2 regions of the Enterococcus diestrammenae genome follow, and region 2 is predicted to be linked to the other one. Evidence: predicted binding sites of a transcription regulator. Region 2 holds the regulator's gene; the other holds the start of a gene.
The links. The regulator LexA, encoded in region 2, represses DNA repair genes until DNA is damaged. The targets are predictions, from matches to a motif close to CNAACANNTGTTNG.

Region 1 (11,378 bases), on a different contig from region 2:
GTGATCCTCAAAAACGGGCAGCTTACGATCAATATGGCCATGCCGGAACCAATCCCAATTATGGTGGTGGTGGTTTTGGTGGCGGTTATAGTGACTTTGGCGGCTTTGGTGGTGGCTCTGGCTTTGGGGGCTTTGAAGATATCTTTGAATCCTTCTTTGGTGGTGCCGGTGGTGGTCGCGGGGCTAACCCCAATGCGCCACGACAAGGAGCAGATTTACAATATCCGATCAATTTGAAATTTGAAGAAGCCATTTTCGGTGTGGAAAAAACGATTAAGTACAATCGAGAAGAAACTTGTCACACTTGTGGCGGTAATGGGGCTAAACCTGGAACACAACCGGTGACTTGTTCTAAATGTGGTGGCTCCGGTCAAATCAACGTGGAACGCCAAACACCGCTTGGTCGTGTGATGAGTCGTCAAACTTGTGATATTTGTCACGGGACTGGGAAAGAAATCAAAGACCCATGTCCAACATGCCAAGGGACAGGTCATGAAAAACGCGCCCATGAAGTAAAAGTCAACGTTCCAGCTGGTGTGGAAGAAGGGCAACAAATGCGCCTTTCAGGACAAGGGGAAGCCGGTGCAAACGGCGGACCTTATGGGGACTTGTATGTGATTTTCCGCGTGGAAGAAAGTGATATTTTCGATCGAGATGGTTCGGAAATCTATTATGAAATGCCGTTGAATTTTGTTCAAGCCGCTCTCGGGGATGAGGTCAATGTACCAACAGTCCATGGTGATGTGAAGCTGAAAATCCCGGCTGGTACGCAAACTGGTACCGTTTTCCGTTTGCGAGGAAAAGGAGCGCCGAAACTGCGAGGTTCCGGCACTGGCGATCAACAAGTTAAAGTTAAATTAATCACACCGAAAAATTTGAGTGATGAACAGCGGGAAGCTTTGCGGAATTTTGCCGAAGTTTCTGGAACAAAGCTTAATGAACAACAATCAGAAGGTTTCTTTGACAAAATGAAAGATGCTTTTAGTGGGAAGAAGAAATAAACAATAATAGAGGAGTAGCTCAAGGTATGAACCGCTCCCTGTCAAGTAGACAGTGAAAAAAACAAAAAAAGATTTGTTCGAGTTTTACTCGAACTGGCCTTCAGAGGAGATAGAGAAAGGAAATTTCTCTATCTCCTCTTACAGGTTAATAGGAACCCCTAAGCGACGGCTTTATTTCTGATTTCCATCGGAGTAAGGCCGTCGTATTTTAATGTGACTCGTGCGTGATTGTAGAACTGGATATAGTCTTCTACATCCGTGATTAAAGCTTCTTTGGTCGGATATTTGTTCATATAGTAACGTTCGGCTTTCAAAGTGCCCCAAAAACTTTCAATTGGCTGATTATCAAGACACTTTGATACTCGGGACATACTGGCGGTAAATTTGTACTTATCTCGCAAGCTTTTATACGCATGTGAAGTGTACTGAAAACCGCGATCACTGTGGATGAGTGGTTGTGCTCCTATGTTTGCTTCAAAGGTACTTATCAAGGTTTCCATAACGATCTCATTATCATTTTTTAGGCTTAATGCATAGGAAACGATCGATTTATCCCAAAGGTCAACGATTGCACTGAGGTATAATTTCTGCCCATTTCCATACTTAAATTCAGTGACATCTGTACACCAAATTTGGTTCGGCGCCGTGGCAGCGTCGAAATTACGATTCAAAATATTCTCTGCTAAATGAACAGGGTTTGATCGTTGCCAAGAAGGACGGGGTCTTCTAATAACCGAATAGAGTCCTAGGATACGCATAATACGGCGAATCCGTTTGGGGTTATAGCGCATTCCCAGTTTCTTGTTTACAGCCACTGTCATTCGGCGATACCCATAGATTTTCTTACATTCAAGATGAATTTCTTTGATAGCTTCAGCGATGTGTTGCGTTTCTCCTTCTCGGCTAGTCGGAATACGTTTGAGCCATTTGTAATACCCCTGCGTTGAGACAGCTGCTATTTTACAAAGCCGGTTTATTGGCCAATCACGCTCTTCGTTAAGCTCTTTGACTATTAAAAACTTCTCTTCTTTTCGGGATAACGCTAGTGTTTGAATCGATTTCGAATTTCCTGCAACTTTTTTTGGACAGCTACCTCCATTTCAAGCTGTTCTTTTTCTGCTTGAAGCTTCTTATTTTCTAGTTTTAGACGATCCAGCTCTGTCAGTTCCTCTAAATCCTTTTTACGACCACGTCCGTCTTTCAAACCTTCTTCTCCAAGCAATTGGTATTTCCGTACCCACGAATAAACCTGTTGGTAACTCACTTGATACTTTTCGATTGCCTTATCATAGTCAAGTCCATGAGCGATAGTGTACTGTGCGATTTCAATCCGTTCTTTATAATCTGTTTTTCTGCCTTTAGTCATATGAGATTTTGAACTTCCTTTGCCAGTAGATTTGATTTCATCACCACTAGTATACTTGGAAATCCACTTATCCAAAACACTGGTACTGGAAATAGCATACTTTTTGACTACAGACCTTTTGGATTCGCCTCCGTCGATGACGGCTTTGACAGCACATAGCTTGGTTTCATCTGAGTATCTCGTCCAAGTTCTAAGTTCCTGAAGTCGTCCAGCACCACCTTCTTCGAATTTACGAAGCCAATCATTCAAAGTTTTATGACTGATACCGATTCTTTTTGCTTCAGCTTTTCTGGATGTCACCCCTTGGATTACTTGATTAACGGAATACAACTTTTCATCAATACTAAACTTTACTCTTTTTGACATATAAAAACTCCCAACATAGTAGACTAGAAATTTTTGTTTTTTCTAGTGTCTACTATGTTGGGAGCATATCAGTAAGCTTGGGTTAACTCCTCTGTTTGCTTATTCGGAAGAAAGGAAGATGAAAAGGTGATCCGATCATTTGCCAGTCCACAGTTATATATTCAAGGTCCGGGTGCATTTGATACACAGTTAGGCCAGTTGCGCCGTTTGGGGAACCAAGCCTTGGTAGTTACCGATCAGTATGTTTATGATTTAGTTGGCAAAAGTTTAATAAGTAATTTGACGGTGGTAGGGATCCATGGCTGCCCCTTTTTTATCGATAGTCAAAGGGAGACCTTCGCAGAGCAGATGCGGGCAGGAACGCTAACCGCTTGGGTTGCTGATTTGCTTGGTGTGTCGGGAGATAAAGAGAAAGAGTTTGGCAAGCTTTTTGTGATTGGTTTAGGGGGTGGTGGCGCCTTGGATGTGGCGAAAACGCTGGCCCGGGCGTTACAGGTGAATGTCGCTGTTCTACCCACCTCCGCAGCAACAGATGCTGCCACGTCAAGGATTTCAGTGATTTACGATGAAGCGGGGGTCTTTCAACGATATGATTATTATAAGACAAATCCTGCCATCGTTTTGGTGGATAGCCAAGTTATTTTTGCGGCACCTGCCAAGATGCTAGCACAGGGAATCGCGGACGGTTTAGCTACCTATGTGGAAGCCCGCGCCGTTTGGGAAGATGGCAGTAGCAACACAGTGGGTACGAGACCAACGTTAACGGCTTTAGGAATTGCCGAAAAATGTCGTGCTGTCTTATTTGCAGAAAGTCAACAAGCTCTTAAAGATCAAGAAGCTGGGCGTTTGACAGCGGCTTTCGAAGCGGTAATCGAAGCCAATATTTTATTGAGCGGATTAGGCTTTGAAAATGGTGGTTTAAGTTTAGCCCACGCTTTTCACAATGTGCTACAAGGAAATCCAGACCTGCAAGTACCAAGAACTCATGGAGAAGTGGTAGCCGTTGGTTTGTTATTGCAATTGGCTGCCGAAAAACGAGGGACAGAGTTTGAAGAATACTACAGCTTATTAAAAGCTTTGGATTTACCTGTTTCTTTGCAAGCTTTGGGACTTACTTTGGAACCAAATCAAGTGAAAGAGCTGGTGGCAGGAATCCTAGCTACCAAAAAAGCTAGCAACCACTTGCCGGTAAAAATGTCAGCAGCTGATTTGTTAGCGGCTTTTAAAAAAATGAACTAGGTAAAAATAAAAAAGCCGCGAACTCTCGATGCACCTTGAGAGTCCTCGGCTTTTTCACGTTAGGCTTGCTACCTTTTAAGGAAGCAAATTGTCTATTCTTTTGTCGATTAAATATTCAACACTTTGTCCAAAAAGTCTTGGGTTCGAGGGTTGGAAGGGTTATTGAAGACTGTCTCTGGTGTGCCATCTTCTAAAAAGCGGCCTTCATCACAGAAGAGGACTCGGTCAGCCACTTCTTTGGCAAAGCCCATCTCATGGGTGACGATCAGCATCGTCATTCCTTTGTGAGCGAGTTTTTTCATAACGTTTAGCACATCCCCTACCATTTCTGGGTCAAGGGCAGATGTTGGTTCATCAAAGAGCATGATATCTGGATCCATCGCTAAGGCGCGGGCGATGGCGACTCGTTGTTTTTGACCGCCAGACAAACTATTTGGCTTGGCGTTTAACTTGTCTTCAAGGCCGACTGTTTCCAACAGCTGAGCGGCTTTTGCTTGGGCCTCAGCTTTGGAGAGTTTGCCTAAGTCAACGGGGGCCAAGGTGATGTTTTCCGCTACCGTCAAATGAGGGAAAAGATTGAAATGTTGGAAAACCATGCCGATGTGCTGGCGTGTTTTATTGATGTCCGTCGACTTGCTCATTAAATCGGAGCCATCGACAATGATGTGACCACTAGTTAGTTCTTCTAAACGGTTTAGACACCGCAGAAAGGTACTTTTACCAGAACCAGAAGGACCGATGATGCACACCACTTCGCCTTCTTGGATGGTGACCGAAATATCGTTAAGCACGGTGTTGTCTCCGTAACGTTTGACGAGATTGTTTACTTGGATTTTTTCAGCCATCTGTTATGCCACCTTCTTTTCGAGTTTCCGTGCGATACGGGTTAATGTTGTAATGACGATCAAGTAAATCAGAGCGATGATCAGGTAGGTATAGGTACTTTGAGACGTTCGTGCCACGATGATCCGGCCTGTTTGAAGCAATTCAGCAACCCCGATGACGGAGATGATTGTCGTGTCTTTCAAGGTGATGACAAATTGATTGACAAAGGAAGGAATCATGATTTTTACGGCTTGTGGCAAAATGATTTTTTGCATGGTGCGACTGTGGGAAAGGCCCAAACTACGGGAAGCCTCCATCTGACCTTTTGGTACCGCGTTGATCCCACCACGGACTAGCTCGGCGATATAGGCGCTGGCATTTAAGGTGAGGGTGATTACGCCGGCGGTAAAATCAGGGATATTAAAGGGGAAGCCGAAGAAAATGAAGAAGGCTAAGACCATCATTGGGATTCCGCGGATGATATCCACGTAAGCGCCGGTGATCACTCTGAGAGCCTTGATTGGGGATACGCTGAAGAGGCCGAAGATGATACCGACAATTGTTGCCAAGGCAAAGGAAAGAACCGCCAAGCCAATCGTTTTTCCGAGACCTTTCAAAAGGATTGGCCAGTTGTTTTTCAATAAGCCGATAAAGGTGTTTTCACTAGATGCGGTAGGGGCGGCCGTGGTGATATAGGTATCGATGATTTCTTGGTATTTGCCGCTATCTTTGAGTTTGGCTAAACCGGCATTGAAAGCTTCTAAGAGTTTTTGATTGGTTCCTTTTTTCACAGCGAAACCATAGGAGTTCCCTTTTTCTGGTTCGCCAATTAGTTTTAGTGGTTGGCCGTTGTTGATAGCGTAGCCTAAAACGGGAAAATCATCGAAAATCGCTTGGACCTTGTTGCTGGTAAGGGCATTGTACAAGGCATCAGCCGCATCATAGGTTTTGATGGAGTAGCCATATTTTTCTTGGTTATCTTGTAAGAAGGTGGCACTTTCTGTTCCGACTTTGGCAGCGACGGTCTTGCCTGCCAACTCTTCGTAGCTAGTGATTTCAGTGTCATCTTTTGCTACCGCCATCTGAATCCCGCTATCGAAGTAAGGCTCGCTGAAGTCAAAATTAGCCTTGCGTTCTTCAGTGATACTCATGCCGGCGATCATACCATCTAATTGGCCGGACTGAACGCCTTGAATCGAGCTATCAAAGCCCAGAGGTCGTAGTTCGACTTCAAAGCCTTGGTCTTTGGCAATGGCGTGAAGGATATCGATATCAATCCCTATGTATTCGTTGTCCTCGTTTTGAAATTCGAAAGGGGGAAAGGTCAAGTCAGTGCCGATTTGGTACGTTTCAGCTGCAAAAACTTGAGGGCTGCCCCAAAGAAATGTTAGAAATCCTAACAAGATGACAACTCTTGTTAGCAGTCGTTTGTGTTGTGTCATATTTCAAACCTCCATTATTTTTGAATGTTCTTTGAGAAAAAAGTTGATTTAGCCACTGTTTTTCCCATAAGAAAAAATATTCTCTAGGGATAATTATAAAGTTCTTAGGAAAACCAAACAAGACAATCCTGTGAATTTCTGTAATTTCTGCTGAGAAGATAACGTTAGATGTTAGGTTATCTTACATATACAGGTTGGAGTAAACTTCCAAAGTATCTGTTAAATTTCCAGAGAGGCCTTACTTAAAAATAGCGAAAATATGTTCGGTGTGATACAATAAGACAGTTGAAGTGTCTCCTGTTTTGCTTTTAGCTGCGAAGCGATTACACTGAGTATAATCATAGAAAAAGGGGTGTGTTGTGATGTTTGAACGAGATACGACCCGCCAGTTTAATCTGGTATCCAAATACCAGCCCGCCGGTGACCAACCGGAAGCCATTGCCCAATTGGTGGAGGGCGTGGTTGGTGGTAAAAAAGCCCAGATTCTCTTAGGTGCTACTGGGACTGGGAAAACTTATACCATTTCCAACCTAATTAAAGAAGTCAACAAACCGACCTTGATCATTGCCCATAATAAAACCTTAGCTGGGCAACTATACGGAGAGTTTAAAGAGTTTTTCCCGGAAAATGCTGTGGAATACTTTGTGAGTTATTATGATTATTACCAACCAGAAGCCTATGTACCGTCTTCAGACACATACATCGAGAAAGATTCGAGTATCAACGACGAAATCGACAAGTTGCGCCATTCAGCAACGAGTGCCTTATTGGAACGCAATGATGTTATTGTTGTGGCTTCGGTTTCTTGTATCTTCGGTTTGGGTTCGCCGATGGAATACCAAAAACAAGTGGTTTCATTGCGAGTAGGGATGGAAGTCAGTCGTGATCAATTGTTACGGCAACTGATTGATATCCAATTTGAACGCAATGACATCGATTTTCAGCGGGGGCGTTTTCGAGTTCGAGGGGATGTCGTGGAAATTTTTCCTGCCTCTCGGGACGAACGAGCCTTGCGGGTGGAATTTTTTGGTGATGAAATTGACCGGATTCGTGAAGTCGATGCTTTGACTGGTGAAATATTAGCAGAGACAGAGCATGTATCGATCTTTCCGGCGACTCACTTTGTCACTGATGAAAATCATTTGGAACAGGCGATTGCAAATATTCAAGCTGAGTTGACGATGCGTTTAAAAGTCTTACGAGACGACAATAAACTATTGGAAGCCCAGCGCTTGGAACAACGCACCAATTACGATATCGAGATGTTACGGGAGATGGGTTATACTTCGGGGATCGAAAACTACTCCCGCCATATGGATGGCCGTAAAGAAGGAGAACCCCCATATACTTTGCTGGATTTCTTCCCAGAGGATTTTTTGATTGTCATCGATGAATCCCATGTCACCATGCCCCAAATCCGCGGGATGTACAACGGAGATCGCTCTCGAAAGCAGATGTTGGTGGATTACGGGTTCCGCTTGCCTTCTGCGTTGGATAACCGGCCGTTGCGCTTGGAAGAGTTTGAACAACATGTCAACCAGATTGTCTATGTCTCGGCGACTCCGGGACCTTATGAAGCCGAACAGACAGATACGGTGGTGCAACAAATTATTCGACCAACCGGTTTGTTGGATCCGGTGATTGAAGTGCGACCAATCATGGGGCAGATTGATGATTTGGTTGGAGAAATAAATGAGCGAGCAGAAAAAGATGAACGGGTCTTCGTCACTACTTTGACCAAGAAGATGGCAGAGGACTTGACGGATTATATGAAAGAACTAGGTATTAAAGTCAAGTATCTTCACAGTGATATCAAAACTTTGGAACGAACAGAAATCATTCGCAATCTCCGCCTCGGTGAGTTTGACGTCTTAGTCGGTATTAACTTACTTCGGGAAGGGTTGGATGTGCCAGAAGTATCTTTGGTGGCGATATTGGATGCTGATAAGGAAGGTTTTTTGCGAAGTACTCGTTCGTTGGTGCAAACCATTGGCCGAGCGGCTCGTAATGCAGAAGGTAAGGTAATCATGTATGCCGATAAAGAAACGGATTCCATGAAACAAGCCATCGAAGAAACGGCCCGACGTCGTAGTATCCAAGAGGCATACAATCAAGAACACGGCATTGTACCGAAGACGATTATTAAAGAGATTCGTGATTTGATAGCCATCACTAAGGTAGCTGAAGATGGCGATACTTATCAAACATTGGCGGATTATGAAGATATGTCCAGTGAAGATCGGGAAACGCTGATTTTGAAACTGGAAAAAGAAATGAAAGATGCCGCTAAAGCCTTGGACTTCGAAACCGCCGCAACATTACGGGATACGATTTTGGAACTAAAAGCCGGCAGTTAAGCTTGAAGTGAAGCTAGCAAAAGTGATTTAGGAGGCCGAAGATGGCAAACGATAAAATTGTAATTCATGGGGCACGGGCCCATAATTTGAAAAATATTGATGTGACGATTCCTCGTGATCAGCTGGTGGTGGTGACTGGTCTATCCGGTTCAGGCAAAAGCTCGCTGGCGTTTGATACCCTCTATGCAGAAGGACAACGGCGCTACGTGGAAAGCTTATCTGCCTATGCTCGACAATTTCTTGGCCAGATGGATAAGCCGGATGTGGATGCCATCGATGGTTTAAGTCCAGCGATTTCCATCGATCAAAAAACGACCAGCAAAAATCCCCGTTCTACGGTCGGGACGGTGACAGAAATCAATGATTATCTGCGCTTGCTCTATGCTCGGGTGGGTCATCCCATCTGTCCTAATGATCATATCGAAATCACGAGCCAATCGGTGGAACAGATGGTGGATGAAGTAATGGCATTGCCTGAACGTACCAAAATCCAAATCTTAGCCCCAGTGGTTTATCAGAAAAAAGGTCAACACAAAAAAGTTTTTGAAATGATTCAACGAGAAGGTTATGTCCGGGTTCGGGTAGACGGTGAGATTTATGAAATTAGTGAAGTTCCGGAACTTGAAAAAAATCGCAAACATGAAATCGCGATTGTCATCGACCGGATCGTGGTCAAAGAGGGGATTCGCTCTCGGTTATTTGATTCTTTTGAAACGGCACTGCGCCTAGCAAAAGGGTATGCAGTTGTAGATGTCATCGGGGAAAAGGAGATGCTTTTTTCTGAGCATTATTCCTGCCCTTACTGTGGCTTTACTGTTGGCGAATTGGAACCCCGGCTCTTCTCCTTTAATGCTCCCTTTGGCGCTTGTCCAGAATGTGATGGTTTAGGGATTAAATTAGAAGTGGACGTGGATTTGGTGATTCCTGATCCTACCAAGACCCTTCGTGAAGGGGCGATTGCACCATGGAATCCCATCAGTTCTCAGTATTATCCAGAGTTGTTGCGACAAGCTTGTGAGAAGTTTGGTATCGATATGGATACGCCTTTTGAAAAACTGCCGGAAGCCCAACAAGAAATCATTCTCCGAGGATCAAACGGTGAGGTTTTCCACTTCCATTATCAAAATGATTTTGGCGGCGTCCGGGATGTCGAAGTTCCTTTTGAAGGGGTCCTCACCAATATTAAACGGCGTTATCATGAAACCAATAGTGATTTCACCCGCGATCAAATGCGTTTATATATGACAGAGCTGACTTGCCAAGCTTGTCACGGTTTTCGTCTAAATCCACAAGCCTTATCCGTGCAGGTAAACGAAAAAAATATTGGGGAAATCAGCGAATGGGCGATTGGCGACTCTTTGGCGTTTTTAAGTCATTTAACATTGACGCAACAAGAAGCAACCATCGCCAAACCCATCATTAAAGAAATCAATGATCGTTTGAACTTTTTACGAAATGTTGGCTTGGATTACCTGACGTTGAGCCGGGCAGCTGGGACCTTGTCTGGTGGGGAGGCCCAACGAATTCGTTTGGCTACCCAGATTGGCTCCAACTTATCCGGTGTCTTGTATATTTTGGATGAACCTTCCATTGGTTTACACCAGCGAGACAATGATCGCTTATTAGATTCGTTACGAAAGATGCGGGATTTAGGCAATACGCTAATCGTTGTCGAACATGACGAAGATACGATGCGGGCAGCTGACTACCTGATTGATGTCGGACCGGGAGCTGGGGATCAGGGAGGCGAAATTGTTGCGGCTGGAAAACCCGAAGAAGTGGCAGCCAACCCTGACTCGATTACTGGTCAGTACCTTTCTGGTAAAAAGAAAATTCCTGTACCGCAAACCCGGCGTGAAGGAAATGGTCAGGCGATTGTGGTAGCTGGTGCTAGTGAAAACAACCTCAAAAATATTACCGTGAAATTTCCACTTGGGAAGTTTATTGCTGTTACTGGTGTTTCTGGTTCGGGGAAATCCACCTTGGTGAATGATATTTTGAAAAAAGCCTTGGCACAAAAAATTAATCGTAATTCCAACAAACCTGGCCGTTACAAAAAGCTAAGTGGCTACGAAAATATCGAAAAAATCATCGATATCGATCAAAGTCCCATTGGCCGGACACCGCGGAGTAACCCAGCCACCTATACCAGTGTCTTTGATGATATTCGTGATTTGTTTGCCAAGACCAATGAAGCCAAAGTACGCGGCTATAAAAAAGGACGTTTCAGCTTTAATGTCAAAGGCGGCCGGTGTGAGGCTTGTAAAGGCGACGGTATCATCAAAATCGAAATGCACTTTTTACCAGATGTCTACGTGCCTTGTGAAGTGTGTCATGGCAAGCGCTACAACTCTGAAACCTTGGAAGTGCATTACAAAGGTAAAAACATTTCAGAAATTTTGGATATGACGGTGGCTGACGCTGTTGAATTCTTTAAGCATATTCCGAAAATTCATCGTAAACTCCAAACGATTGTGGACGTTGGGCTAGGCTATGTCACGTTGGGTCAGCCAGCCACGACCTTGTCTGGTGGGGAAGCCCAACGGATGAAGCTGGCTAGTGAACTGCATAAAAATTCTAATGGGAAGAGTTTTTATATTTTAGATGAACCGACGACGGGCTTGCATACTGATGATATTGCCCGCCTGCTCCAAGTCTTGCAACGGTTGGCGGATGCTGGCAATACGGTATTAGTGATTGAACACAATCTGGATGTTATCAAGACAGCCGATTGGGTGATTGATTTAGGTCCAGAAGGTGGGGCTGGTGGCGGCACTATCAT
Region 2 (11,378 bases):
TAATTCATTTCGGTCACCAAGCCCTTATCCACTAATAAACGCAAATTATTATAAACCGTCGCAACACTCATCCCGCTAAAGCGGCTTGCCATTTCTTGATAGATTTCATCAGCTGTTGGATGATTATGGTGATTGGCCAAATACTCCATGATGGCATAGCGTTGTGGGGTAATACGCACCTTGTCCTCTTTCAGACGCGTGATTGCTTCTGCAACCGTTAGATGCTCCATCGAATTGGCCTCCTTTACAAAATTTCTTCTTACATAATACAAGATAATCCTTGAAAATTCTAGCTGATTTAATGAAATGCAAAAAAACCTCAATAATTTGCAATCAAAAGGCTATTCTTTGTCAAACTGATACAAGGCTGTAGACAGATAGCGCTCCCCATTGTCGGGTACAATTGCTAAGACTTTCTTGCCCGCACCAAGCTTTTGAGCGACTTCAACTGCAGCCAAAATAGCTGCGCCGGCCGAAATACCAACTAAAAAGCCTTCTTCCATACCGACTTTGCGTCCCCAAGTCAAGGCGTCCTCCCCTTTGATGGCAATCACTTCATCGTATACCTTAGTGTCCAACGTTTTCGGTACAAAACCCGTCCCAATTCCTTGGATTTTATGGGGGCCGGGTTTACCACCTTCTAAAACAGCTGACTCAGCAGGTTCTACTCCATAAATTTTAATCTCAGGAAACGCCTTTCGCAATACATGTCCCACGCCGCTGAGAGTGCCCCCAGTCCCAATTCCTGCCACGAAGGCGTCCAACCCAAGTTCATTAAAGTCCGCTACAATCTCTTGACCAGTTGTCTCTTCGTGAACGAGGGGATTCACCGGGTTTTCAAATTGCAAAGGCAAGAACCAGCCCTTCTCAGCAGCTAATGTTTCAGCTTTTTTGATGGAACCGCCAATTCCCTCCGCACCCGGCGTTAAAATCAGCTCTGCACCATAAGCTTGCATTAATTTACGTCGTTCAATACTCATGGTGTCCGGCATGACGATCACCACTTTATAGCCTTTAGCGGCCCCCACCGAAGACAAACCAATTCCTGTATTGCCAGAAGTGGGTTCTATGATGGTATCACCAGATTTTAGCTTGCCAGCTTTTTCCGCAGCTTCAATCATCCCTAAGGCAATCCGGTCTTTTACAGAACCCCCGGGATTGAAAAATTCCAATTTTACATAAACATCCGCCGCCCCTGCCGGAACGAGGTTGTTTAACTTCACTACGGGAGTCTGACCGATTGTTGCTAAAATTGATTCATGAATACTCATTCGCTATTTCCTCCTCTTTTAATGACAACTCGTTTTTTATCTATAGTTATCATAACGAATTCCCAAGATTTATGCCAGTATTCCCTTTTCTCGCGAGGTTCATGTCGAATTGAAGTAAAAAAAGTTTCAAGGCATTGGCAGCCCTGAAACTTTTTATCGTTAGTGAATTGACCTAATTATACTGCTAATTGTTGTCCTACAGAAATAGCATCACTGGTTAGCCCATTATTTTCCATCAATTGATCCACTGTAATCCCATATGCACTGGCAATGTCCCATAAAGTATCACCGGAAACAACTGTATATACTTCACCGCTAGTAGAAGCAGTCGCCGTCGCGGTGGTTTCTGTCGCTGTAGTTTCGGTACTTTCATAAGAGGTTTCTTCGTATGAAACATCACTAGTGGTAGTTTGGCTCGTGGCTGTTGTGGGTTGACTCCAGCTTGGTGTGTCGTATTGTGTCAAATTATATGCCGAGATCAAATAGTTTAGTTTGCCAGCATAGCCAGGATCTGTCGCATAACGACCAGTTAAATAGGCCGTAGCATCTAGATAGCTAGTGGTATTGCTTTTCCATGTCCCAGAGTAATGGGAGACCCCTGTCGCAAAGCTTGTGCCTCGCAAAACATCGGCATGGTCTTGCATGGACTCCCAGTAAGAGTTGTATTGACGGAAGGGCTCGTTCATCGTCACCCATTGGCCGTTGAGATATTCTAAAGTTGGCATGTAAACCGCTTGACCATTGTAAGTTCCTTTGACCCCAAACAAATTATAATACGGTGCCTGAGATAAGCCTGAGCCACCATTGCCACTTTCCAACAAAGCTTGGGCAATCATCACAGATGCGTATAAATCATTCGCATCAGCAATCTGGCTGGCAACTGGTCCAATTTGCGCGATAAGGTTTTGGGCAGCACTTGGTTGTTGGTAGTTGTATTCACTGGCTTCTGCTTGTTGACCAGGGATAACGCCACCTAAGACTGGTACGACTGCGACACTAGTACCCACCACTGTCACTGCTTTTTTCGCAAGTGCTTGTTTTTCAGCTTTTCTTGCGTTGCGTCGTTCAATCCGTGTCTGATAACTTTTCATGGGTTCCTCCTGTTTTCAGCTCCAGTTTTTTTAGAGCCTTTTGAATAACGTCATTTATTCATGCTTTCATTATTATACGTATCTCGCAGGAAAAGAACAAGTGAAAGCCCTCGCTCGGCTTATTTTTTCTGACTATTCGACTAAGACAAAATAAAGAAGCCCCGCTGTTTAAAGCAATTGGGCTTCTTTATTAAAGCGACGTTTAATTAAAGACTTTTAAAAGTTTTTACGACATTTTCGACTGTGAAGCCAAACTCTGCTAAAACTTTGTCTCCAGGAGCGGAGGCACCAAAGTGATCAATCGCGATGATTTTTCCAGCATCGCCTACATATTTTTCCCAACCAAAGGAGGCACCAGCTTCGATAGCTACCCGCTTGGTTACAGCTTTAGGCAAGACAGATTCGATATATTCTGGCGATTGCGCTTGGAATAAGTCGAAGCTTGGAATAGAAACCACGGCTACATCGATTCCCTCTTCAGCCAACGCTTGTTGTGCTTGGTAAGCTAGACCGACTTCAGAACCCGTCGCAATTAGAATCCCTGCGGCCGTCTCTTTTGCTGGAGACAAGACATACCCACCTTTAGCCACATTTTCATCCGCATCGGTTGCCGTATTCGGTAAGACTGGCAAGTTTTGACGACTTAAGACCAAGACAGTTGGTGTCTTCTGAGAGTTCATAGCTACTTTCCAAGCGGCACGGGTTTCATTTCCATCAGCTGGACGGATCACGTGCACATTTGGCATACAACGAAGGCTCGCCAATTGCTCGATTGGTTCGTGGGTTGGTCCATCTTCACCGACAGCCACAGAATCATGAGTCAAAACGTAAGTCACAGGGATATTTTGGATAGCTGATAGACGGACAGCTGGACGCAAATAGTCAGTAAACACGAAGAAAGTTCCGCCATAAACATGAGTTCCACCATGAAGTTGGATACCGTTCATCGCTGCTGCCATGGCGAATTCTCGCACACCAAACCAAATATTACGACCATCGTAATTTCCTGGTTCAAAGGCTTTCTCGTCGGCTACCATCGTATTGTTAGAAGAAGATAAATCTGCCGAACCACCCCAGAAACTTGGAACCGCCTTGGAAATTGCTTGAATCATTTCCTTGCTAGAAACCCGACTAGCCTGACTTGAACCTTCTTCATAAACTGGTAAAGCTTCATCCCAGTTTTCAGGCAACTTGTTAGCAAATGCGTCTTTTAACTCGTTAGCCAGCTCTGGGTATTCTTTGCTATAATGAGCAAACATATCTTCCCAAGCTGCTTCTTCTTTTGAACCACGATCAATAATGGCTTCTTTAAAACGAGCAGCCGCTTCTTCTGGAACTGTAAACTCTGGGTAATCCCAGCCATATGCTTTTTTCGCAATTTCCAAACCTTCTGCGCCTAGTGGAGCCCCATGAACCTTATTGGTACCTTCATTTGGTGCACCAAACCCGATGATGGTCTTCACTTCAATCAAGCTTGGTTTGTCGGTTTCAGCTTTAGCTTCCTCGATAGCTTTGGAGATAGCTTCTAAGTCGTTACCATCTTCTACCAAAATATGTTGCCATCCGTATGCTTCAAAACGTTGACCAACATTTTCTGTAAAGGACATGGAAGTCGGACCATCTAAAGAAATATCATTTGAATCATACAACACGACTAATTTATTTAATTTCATATGACCGGCCATGGAACACGCTTCTTGAGAAACACCTTCCATTAAGTCGCCATCACCACACAAAGCAAACGTGTAGTGATCCATCACTGGAAACTCAGGACGATTGTATTTTGCTGCCAAATGAGCTTCAGACATTGCCATCCCTACAGCCATAGCAATCCCTTGTCCTAAAGGTCCTGTTGTTGCTTCAACGCCATCGGTATGATCTACTTCTGGGTGTCCAGGGGTTTTACTGCCCCATTGGCGGAAGCCTTTCAAATCATCGATGGTTACTTGATAGCCAGCACAATGTAACAAACTGTACAGCAAAGCAGAACCATGGCCTGCTGATAACACAAAACGATCCCGATCGACCCAATTACGAGAAGTTAGCGGGTTGATTTTCAAATGACGTGTCCACAATGCGTAAGCCATTGGTGCTGCCCCCATTGGTAAGCCAGGGTGGCCTGAATTGGCTTTTTGAATTGCTTCAATACTTAGTGTACGCAGGGTATTGACCCCCAGCTGGTCGACTTTATCAAACAATACGAAATCCTCCTGTATCTTTATTTAGGTATATTATACCTTTATTTTTTTGTTTTGCAAAGAAGGAATCTAAGCCTTCTTAAAAAGCTATTTGCGATCATGGAGACCTTTTTCTTTTTGAATTTGCTTGAGCTTCTCCGGTGTCACATCGTTGCCTTCAGGATCTACTACTTTCATACCTTCAATATGGTGGCGCATCCCTGAGCGGAAAGCTTCTAAGTACTCCTGTCGTAGAAGAATCTGTTCTTTTTCTTCAGCAGCGGTTAACGTGCCACTCTTTTTTTTGCGACCCAATTCGTTGATTCGTGCCATTTTTTCTGCTGACAGCATTGGCTTGCCTCCTTACCATTGTGAAATGGATTCAATACGATTCCAAATGAAACGAAGGATTGTTAATCGCCTCGATTCCCCGTTTCACCTCCTCTATCATAAACTAAAGCCGGCAAAAATTACAGTACAAATTCACCAATCAAATGGCTAAGAAACCTTCTCCCCTCATTAAAGTTGCCAAATTTTTGCCAAGGGAACAACTAGCGAACAAATTTCGCCAACAAGCGAACATTTGTTTGATTTCGCTTTTTACGTATGGTACACTTAGCATAGTAAAGAAAGTAGGTGTAATCATGGCGAAACGAACAGACTCCCGCCAAGAGGAGATCTTGCGCTTCATACATGAACGAGTCACAGAAAAAGGCTATCCCCCAACCGTACGAGAAATCGGTGAAGCTGTCCACCTGTCTTCCACTTCTACCGTCCATGGGCACCTTTCCCGACTCGAAAAAAAAGGACTACTCCAACGAGATCCAACTAAACCCCGAGCGATTGAATTAACGCAAGCCGGGTTGGACTTAATTGGCATCAAATCTGAAAATATGCCTGTGCTAGGTGTGGTCACTGCTGGTGAGCCAATCCTCGCCGTGGAAGAAGCTTCTGACTTTTTCCCCATTCCACCAAATTTGAGTAACGATATTGGTAGTCTGTTTATGTTGACTATTCGTGGTGAAAGCATGATCAATATCGGTATTTTAGATGGTGACCAAGTCATCGTACGACAACAACGGGATGCCCAAAATGGGGATGTCGTCATTGCCATGACCGATGAAAATGAAGCTACTTGCAAACGATTTTTCCGTGAATCTGACCATGTCCGTTTGCAACCTGAAAATGATTTTATGGATCCCATCATTTTGCCAAACGTGACGATTTTAGGCCAAGTAGTTGGTCTTTACCGCAGCCACGTTGGTTGATTTCTAGGAGATCTTCAACTTTTTGCTTGAAGATTTCTTTTTTTGCTTTACAAACCGAACAAACATTCGTATAATAACTATACAAACATTTGTTCGTATAACTTAGATGAGGTGAAGAAAATGAATGGAATTCGAAATGTTGCTTTAGTGGGATTAGGATTAGTCATTAGCTATGTGGTGGTCACATATGGAGTCGAGCTGGCAGCCATGATTTTTGTTCCCCTCTTCTTCTTATGGTTTACCTTGTGGGATGATAAACAGATTCGCCAAGCCCAACGCCGTCAGAGCCGCCAATCTGTCAGCTATCCTAGTCACAAGTAAATTGATAAATAGAAACAGGAACAAATAGGAGCTGTTGCCAGTTAAAGGCAAGAGCTCCTATTCGTTTGGCTATTATCAGATGAACTTGGTAAAATCGGAAAACAAAATGAGCACATTTCCGGAGATTTTCTCGGATAGTGGCAAACTTTGTTTTAGTGAAATGTATGTGCTTTTGTATTTAAGACTAGCAGGCTCTTCTTTAAAGTTCATGAAGTCATGTCCAGCACACAACAACATGACAGAAAAAGCGTGTTTTTAAGTTTTAATCTATTCGTTTTCAAAGCAATAAAAAAGGTACTGCAACCAAAATTGTCAGTACCTTTTATCATTAGTAATCCATCAAGGTTAAGATTTCGTAATTGGCAATTTTATCACGGCCATGCAAGTCTTTTAGCTCGATTAAGAAGGCACAACCGACAACGATACCCCCCAGTTTTTCAACTAGATCAATGGTCGCTTTGACGGTACCACCAGTAGCCAATAAATCATCACAAACCAAGACTCGTTGTCCCGGTTTGATGGCATCGGCATGTAAGGTCAAGGTATCTGTGCCATATTCCAACTCATAGGATACTGAGATGGTTTCTCGTGGCAACTTCCCTGGTTTGCGGACTGGCGCAAAACCGACTCCCAATTCATACGCCACAGGACAGCCCACGATAAAACCTCGTGCTTCCGGCCCCACTACCATATCAATACTTTTTTCTGCTGCATAATCCACGATTTGCTTTGTAGCTTCCCGGTAGGCCTCACCATTGGCCATGAGCGGGGAAATGTCGCGGAAGACAATCCCTTTTTGTGGGTAATCAGCAATGCTTGCGACATAATCTCTTAAATCCATCTTGTTTCCTCCTATGATGTGTGAAAAACAGTCTTCGCTATAAGTTACTGTGTTTGAAAGTCATCTGATGAATCCCTTTCTATAATCAAAGGAATCCTCCCTATCAGCAAACCTAGTTCGTCAACCAAGCCTTTAATGTGCCAAGATCTGACAACAATAAAAATTCTTCACTTTTTATCTTTTTCAAGCGAGATGCATATAATTTGCTGGATTCCAATGCTTTTTTCTCAGCAGTGGGCTCTCGTTGCAAAACACCATCGCTTATTGTAACAAATTTCAGATCAAAAAACACCTGAATCATGAAAATCAATAATTTTGGTGGTAAATGTAAATATCCCGCGATTTCTGGTAATTTGTTGCGAATATCTAAGCGGGGTTGTGCCGCAATTAGTTTAAAAAGACGAGCGTATTGCTCCCGAGTCCCAATCCCATCTAAATACGCATCATCATGCGCTTCTAAGACGAACATCACCCGATTGATTTGTGCTTGCTGCAGGACCTCTTTAATCAAGGTAGGATCTTCTGGACAATCGAGAAAGGCAATTTCCTGATAATTATCCGCAGTCAAGGTTTGCTGCAACTGTTCCGCTCCACGATAGCGATAAATACTTTCGCCAAACTGACTATCTAACGACCGACTCAAACGATTGAAGGCCAACAACAAGGTTGCCTTTGTAGGATTAAAGAGCCGGACATTTTTTTTGCCTCGGAAATCAAATAACTGTAGGCCGGTGACTTGGAAATCCACTAGCTGCATCTGCGGTTTTTTGACCCCGTTCCATTCATTGATGGCAAATTCCCCTACCAGGGTGAAGGCTTCACCCTTAAATTCCTCTATTTCAGAGCCAAAGTCAAAGCCTATGACATCCAAAGCATCTGCTGATGAATCATCGACTACCGCCATCTTCAAGTGTTGCTGATTGGCGCCTATTTGTCGTAAAACAGTCGTTCCTGTCGCTTTCAAAGCAAAGCGAGGCAAGGGATTATCCGTTCCAAATGGCGCTAACACAGCGAGGCTTTCAATAAACGGTAAGGTAATATCAGTGACTTTTACCTCACCATCAATAAGCAATTCCTCACCAGTCGTCAAATCTAGCTTCTGCTCATCGAGATAGTCAACCATGCGCTGTTTTAACTCAGCCAAATTTTCTTGAGGCAAACTCAACCCAACCGCCGCATGGTGTCCACCAAAACTTGTAAATAAATCCCGCATGCCATCTAACATCTGGTAAAGATTCAAGGCTTCAATACTACGACCAGAGCCTTTACAAATTCCATCTTCTTTAATCGTCAAAACAATGGCTGGCTTTCCGGTACTCCGAAGAATTCGTCCCGCTACAATCCCCAATACCCCCTCATGCCAATTGTGACCAGCGACTAGGTGGATTGGACTATTGGGATCCAGCATCCCCATAACTTCCTCAGTGATGGCTGCAACTAAAGCTTTGCGCTCTTCGTTGATCGTATTTAAACTACCGGCCAACTGGCGAGCTTCCTCTTCATCAAAAGTAGTCAGTAAAGTCACGGCCGGATTGGGATCTCCTAATCGACCAACGGCATTTAGACGAGGGCTGATTGCAAAACCGATCATCGTTTCATCGACATCGGTAATTTTACTTTGGGCTGCTCGAAACAGCTCTTGTAGACCGATGCGCTCCGTCTGTTTGATCATTTGAAGACCAATCGATACCATGACGCGATTTTCATCGGTCAAAGAAACCATGTCTGCAATCGTTCCAATAGCTGCTAAATCCATAAACTCTAGTGGCACCTCATCTAGTAAGGCACAAGCAACTTTGAACGCAACCCCGACGCCTGCCAAATCTCCAAACGGATACTGCCCTTTTGGATGGCGAGGATGAATAATGCCATACGCATTTGGTAATTCTGCTGGCAACTCGTGGTGGTCTGTGACGATGACATCCACCCCTTGGCTATTGGCAAAATCGATTGCTGCATGTCCGGAAACACCATTGTCTACCGTGACAATCAGCTGGATTCCACTTTCAATCTGTTGGTGATAGACATCCAGATTAGGGCCATAGCCATCAGTGAAGCGATTCGGTAAGTAAACGGTAACGTCAGCCCCCATCAATTCTAGCGCTTCTTTCATCACCGTCGAACTGGTAATACCGTCCGCATCGTAATCACCATAGACTAAAATCCGTTCCCCGTCTGCAATCGCTTGTTGGAGACGAACCACGACTTTATCCATATCGTAAAATAAAAAAGGATCATAAAGATCAGTTAATTGTGGATTCAAAAAAAGTTCTAGCGCTTCCGGTTCCCGAATATTTCGCTGCCATAAAAGCTTAGCAATCGCTTCAGATAAGCCACGTTCCTGGATTAACTTACGAAACTCGTCAGTCAAGACGGGGCTCTCCGGAAACTTCCATTGATTTTTTGCCTGATGCACGAAAATCACTCCCAACTGTATGATTATAGCAAAGGCAAGAAAATCTGAAAAGAAACAAAGTGGAAAATCTTTGTTTGCTAGGTAAATTTAAGTAAAAACACAGGTTCACCAACTTTTACTAGAACTTTTTGTCTAGAAGACGCAAGCAATAGTAGCTGATGAACCTGTGTTTAAGCCAGTTAGCCAAAAATGCCGGATTATTTTTTATTGAAGAGACCACCCGCTAAGAAATCACCAATCTGAGGGAACAAGGTGTAAAAACGAGCAGCGACTTCCAGATAACCAGGAGCGTTGATTTCCCGCTTCGGCCATTCCATACTACGAACGATTCGTTCTGCTAGTTTCACCGGATCAAGCACATGATTTCCCATGGCATCTAAATAATTGCCAGATGGATCCGCCTTGTCGAAAAATTCCGTAGCCACCGGTCCAGGATTGACGGTCGTCACCTGGATACCAGCCGGTTTTAATTCCAAACGTAAGGCATTGGAAAACCCTAAAACCGCAAATTTGGTTGCCGAGTAAATAGTTGATTTCGGAGTTGCCATCTTCCCAGCCATCGAAGCAACATTGATAATCTGTCCAGAACGTTTTTGTGCCAACATATCGATGACGATCCGCTGGGTAAGCACCATCATCCCTAATAAGTTCACTTCAAACATTTTATAAACATCCGTCATCTGAAAGTCAACGAAATTTTCGAAAATACCAAATCCAGCATTGTTCACTAAAATATCGACTGGCCCGACCTCAGTGGCAACTTTATCTAAGAGGCTAGCAACACTAGTGGGATCAGCAATATCCAGTTGAAAAGCAAACGCTGGTTTCCCACTGAGCTGTGCGCAAGTTTCTTTTACTTGCCCAATGAGGTTGATGCGCCGGGCACAGGTGACGACGATGGCCCCTTTTTTGGCAGCAGCATAGCAAATCTGCTCCCCTAGGCCGGCTGAACCACCTGTCACCAATACGACTTTATTCGTCAAATCCATTGCTCTCACTCTTTTCCTGCATTTTTTTGCTAAAATCAGCATCATCAGCTGAAAGGAACGTCAATAATGTCAAAATCTTTCACAATACGCGTATTCGCAAACACTTCTTGGGCTTCTTTTTCTAACTGCAATACATCTTTGGCTAAATAGCGAGCGGAAATATGGGTTAACAACAGTTGGTTGACCCCCGCTTCTTTGGCCACGGCAGCTGCTTGTTGTGTCGTGGAATGAAAATAGGCTTTTGCCATCTTGGTTTCATCTTTATTGAAGGTGCTTTCGTGAACCAACACATCGGCGTTTGCAGCCAGCCGCACCGAAGCTGGTGTATAACGAGTATCACCTAAAATCGTAACGACCCGTCCTTTGCGTTTTTCCCCAACGAAATCTCGCCCCTGAATCACCCGTCCGTCAGACAAAGTAACCGCCAATCCTTGTTTTAGCTTGCCATAAAGCGGGCCAGGCTTGATTCCTAGAGCTTGTAGTTTCGCTACTTGCAACTCTCCTTCATGATCGGCTTCAACAACCCGATAGCCGAAACTGTCGACACCATGATCCAATTTTTCACAATAGACGCTAGCTTGTTGATCCTCAAAAACCAGCCCATCAGACACTTCATGGTAGTGAATAGTATAAGACAAGCGGGTTTGGGAAATCCGTAAAGCCGTCTGGACAAACTCCCGCACACCTTTCGGACCATAAATCGCTAATGGTTCGGTTCCTCCTTGAAAGGAACGACTGGATAATAGTCCCGGTAGACCAAAAAGATGATCGCCGTGTAAATGGGTAATAAAAATTTTCTCAATTTTACGGGGACGAATATTGGTACGCAAAATCTGCATTTGCGTACCTTCCCCACAATCAAATAGCCAAATGCCATTACGCTCGTCTAATAGTTTTAAAGCAATACTGGTGACGTTGCGATGCTTCGCGGGCACCCCAGCACCAGTTCCTAAAAATTCGATTTCCATATCTATTGTTACTCCTGACTTTCTGTGCTAAAGAGG

Region 1: a site for LexA is predicted at 6,492-6,505, ahead of uvrB (excinuclease ABC subunit UvrB). Genes of this name have one in related genera too.

What each region holds. Positions count from the first base shown of each region.
Region 1 covers NZ_JBMRGR010000005.1:85,623-97,000, forward strand. Annotated here, with positions in the region: gene dnaJ (molecular chaperone DnaJ) at 1-1,001, shown strand, start outside; gene ACO03U_RS05300 (IS3 family transposase) at 1,160-2,056, opposite strand; gene ACO03U_RS05305 (helix-turn-helix domain-containing protein) at 2,044-2,733, opposite strand; gene ACO03U_RS05310 (iron-containing alcohol dehydrogenase) at 2,860-3,972, shown strand; gene ACO03U_RS05315 (amino acid ABC transporter ATP-binding protein) at 4,080-4,817, opposite strand; gene ACO03U_RS05320 (amino acid ABC transporter substrate-binding protein/permease) at 4,821-6,239, opposite strand; gene uvrB (excinuclease ABC subunit UvrB) at 6,602-8,596, shown strand; gene uvrA (excinuclease ABC subunit UvrA) at 8,638-11,378, shown strand, end outside.
Region 2 covers NZ_JBMRGR010000010.1:3,561-14,938, reverse strand. Annotated here, with positions in the region: gene ACO03U_RS08210 (Fur family transcriptional regulator) at 1-230, opposite strand, end outside; gene cysK (cysteine synthase A) at 342-1,271, opposite strand; gene ACO03U_RS08200 (glucosaminidase domain-containing protein) at 1,448-2,362, opposite strand; gene tkt (transketolase) at 2,569-4,560, opposite strand; gene ACO03U_RS08190 (DUF896 family protein) at 4,648-4,890, opposite strand; gene lexA (transcriptional repressor LexA) at 5,184-5,807, shown strand; gene ACO03U_RS08180 (hypothetical protein) at 5,928-6,128, shown strand; gene ACO03U_RS08175 (adenine phosphoribosyltransferase) at 6,457-6,969, opposite strand; gene recJ (single-stranded-DNA-specific exonuclease RecJ) at 7,082-9,385, opposite strand; gene ACO03U_RS08165 (SDR family NAD(P)-dependent oxidoreductase) at 9,583-10,374, opposite strand; gene rnz (ribonuclease Z) at 10,419-11,342, opposite strand.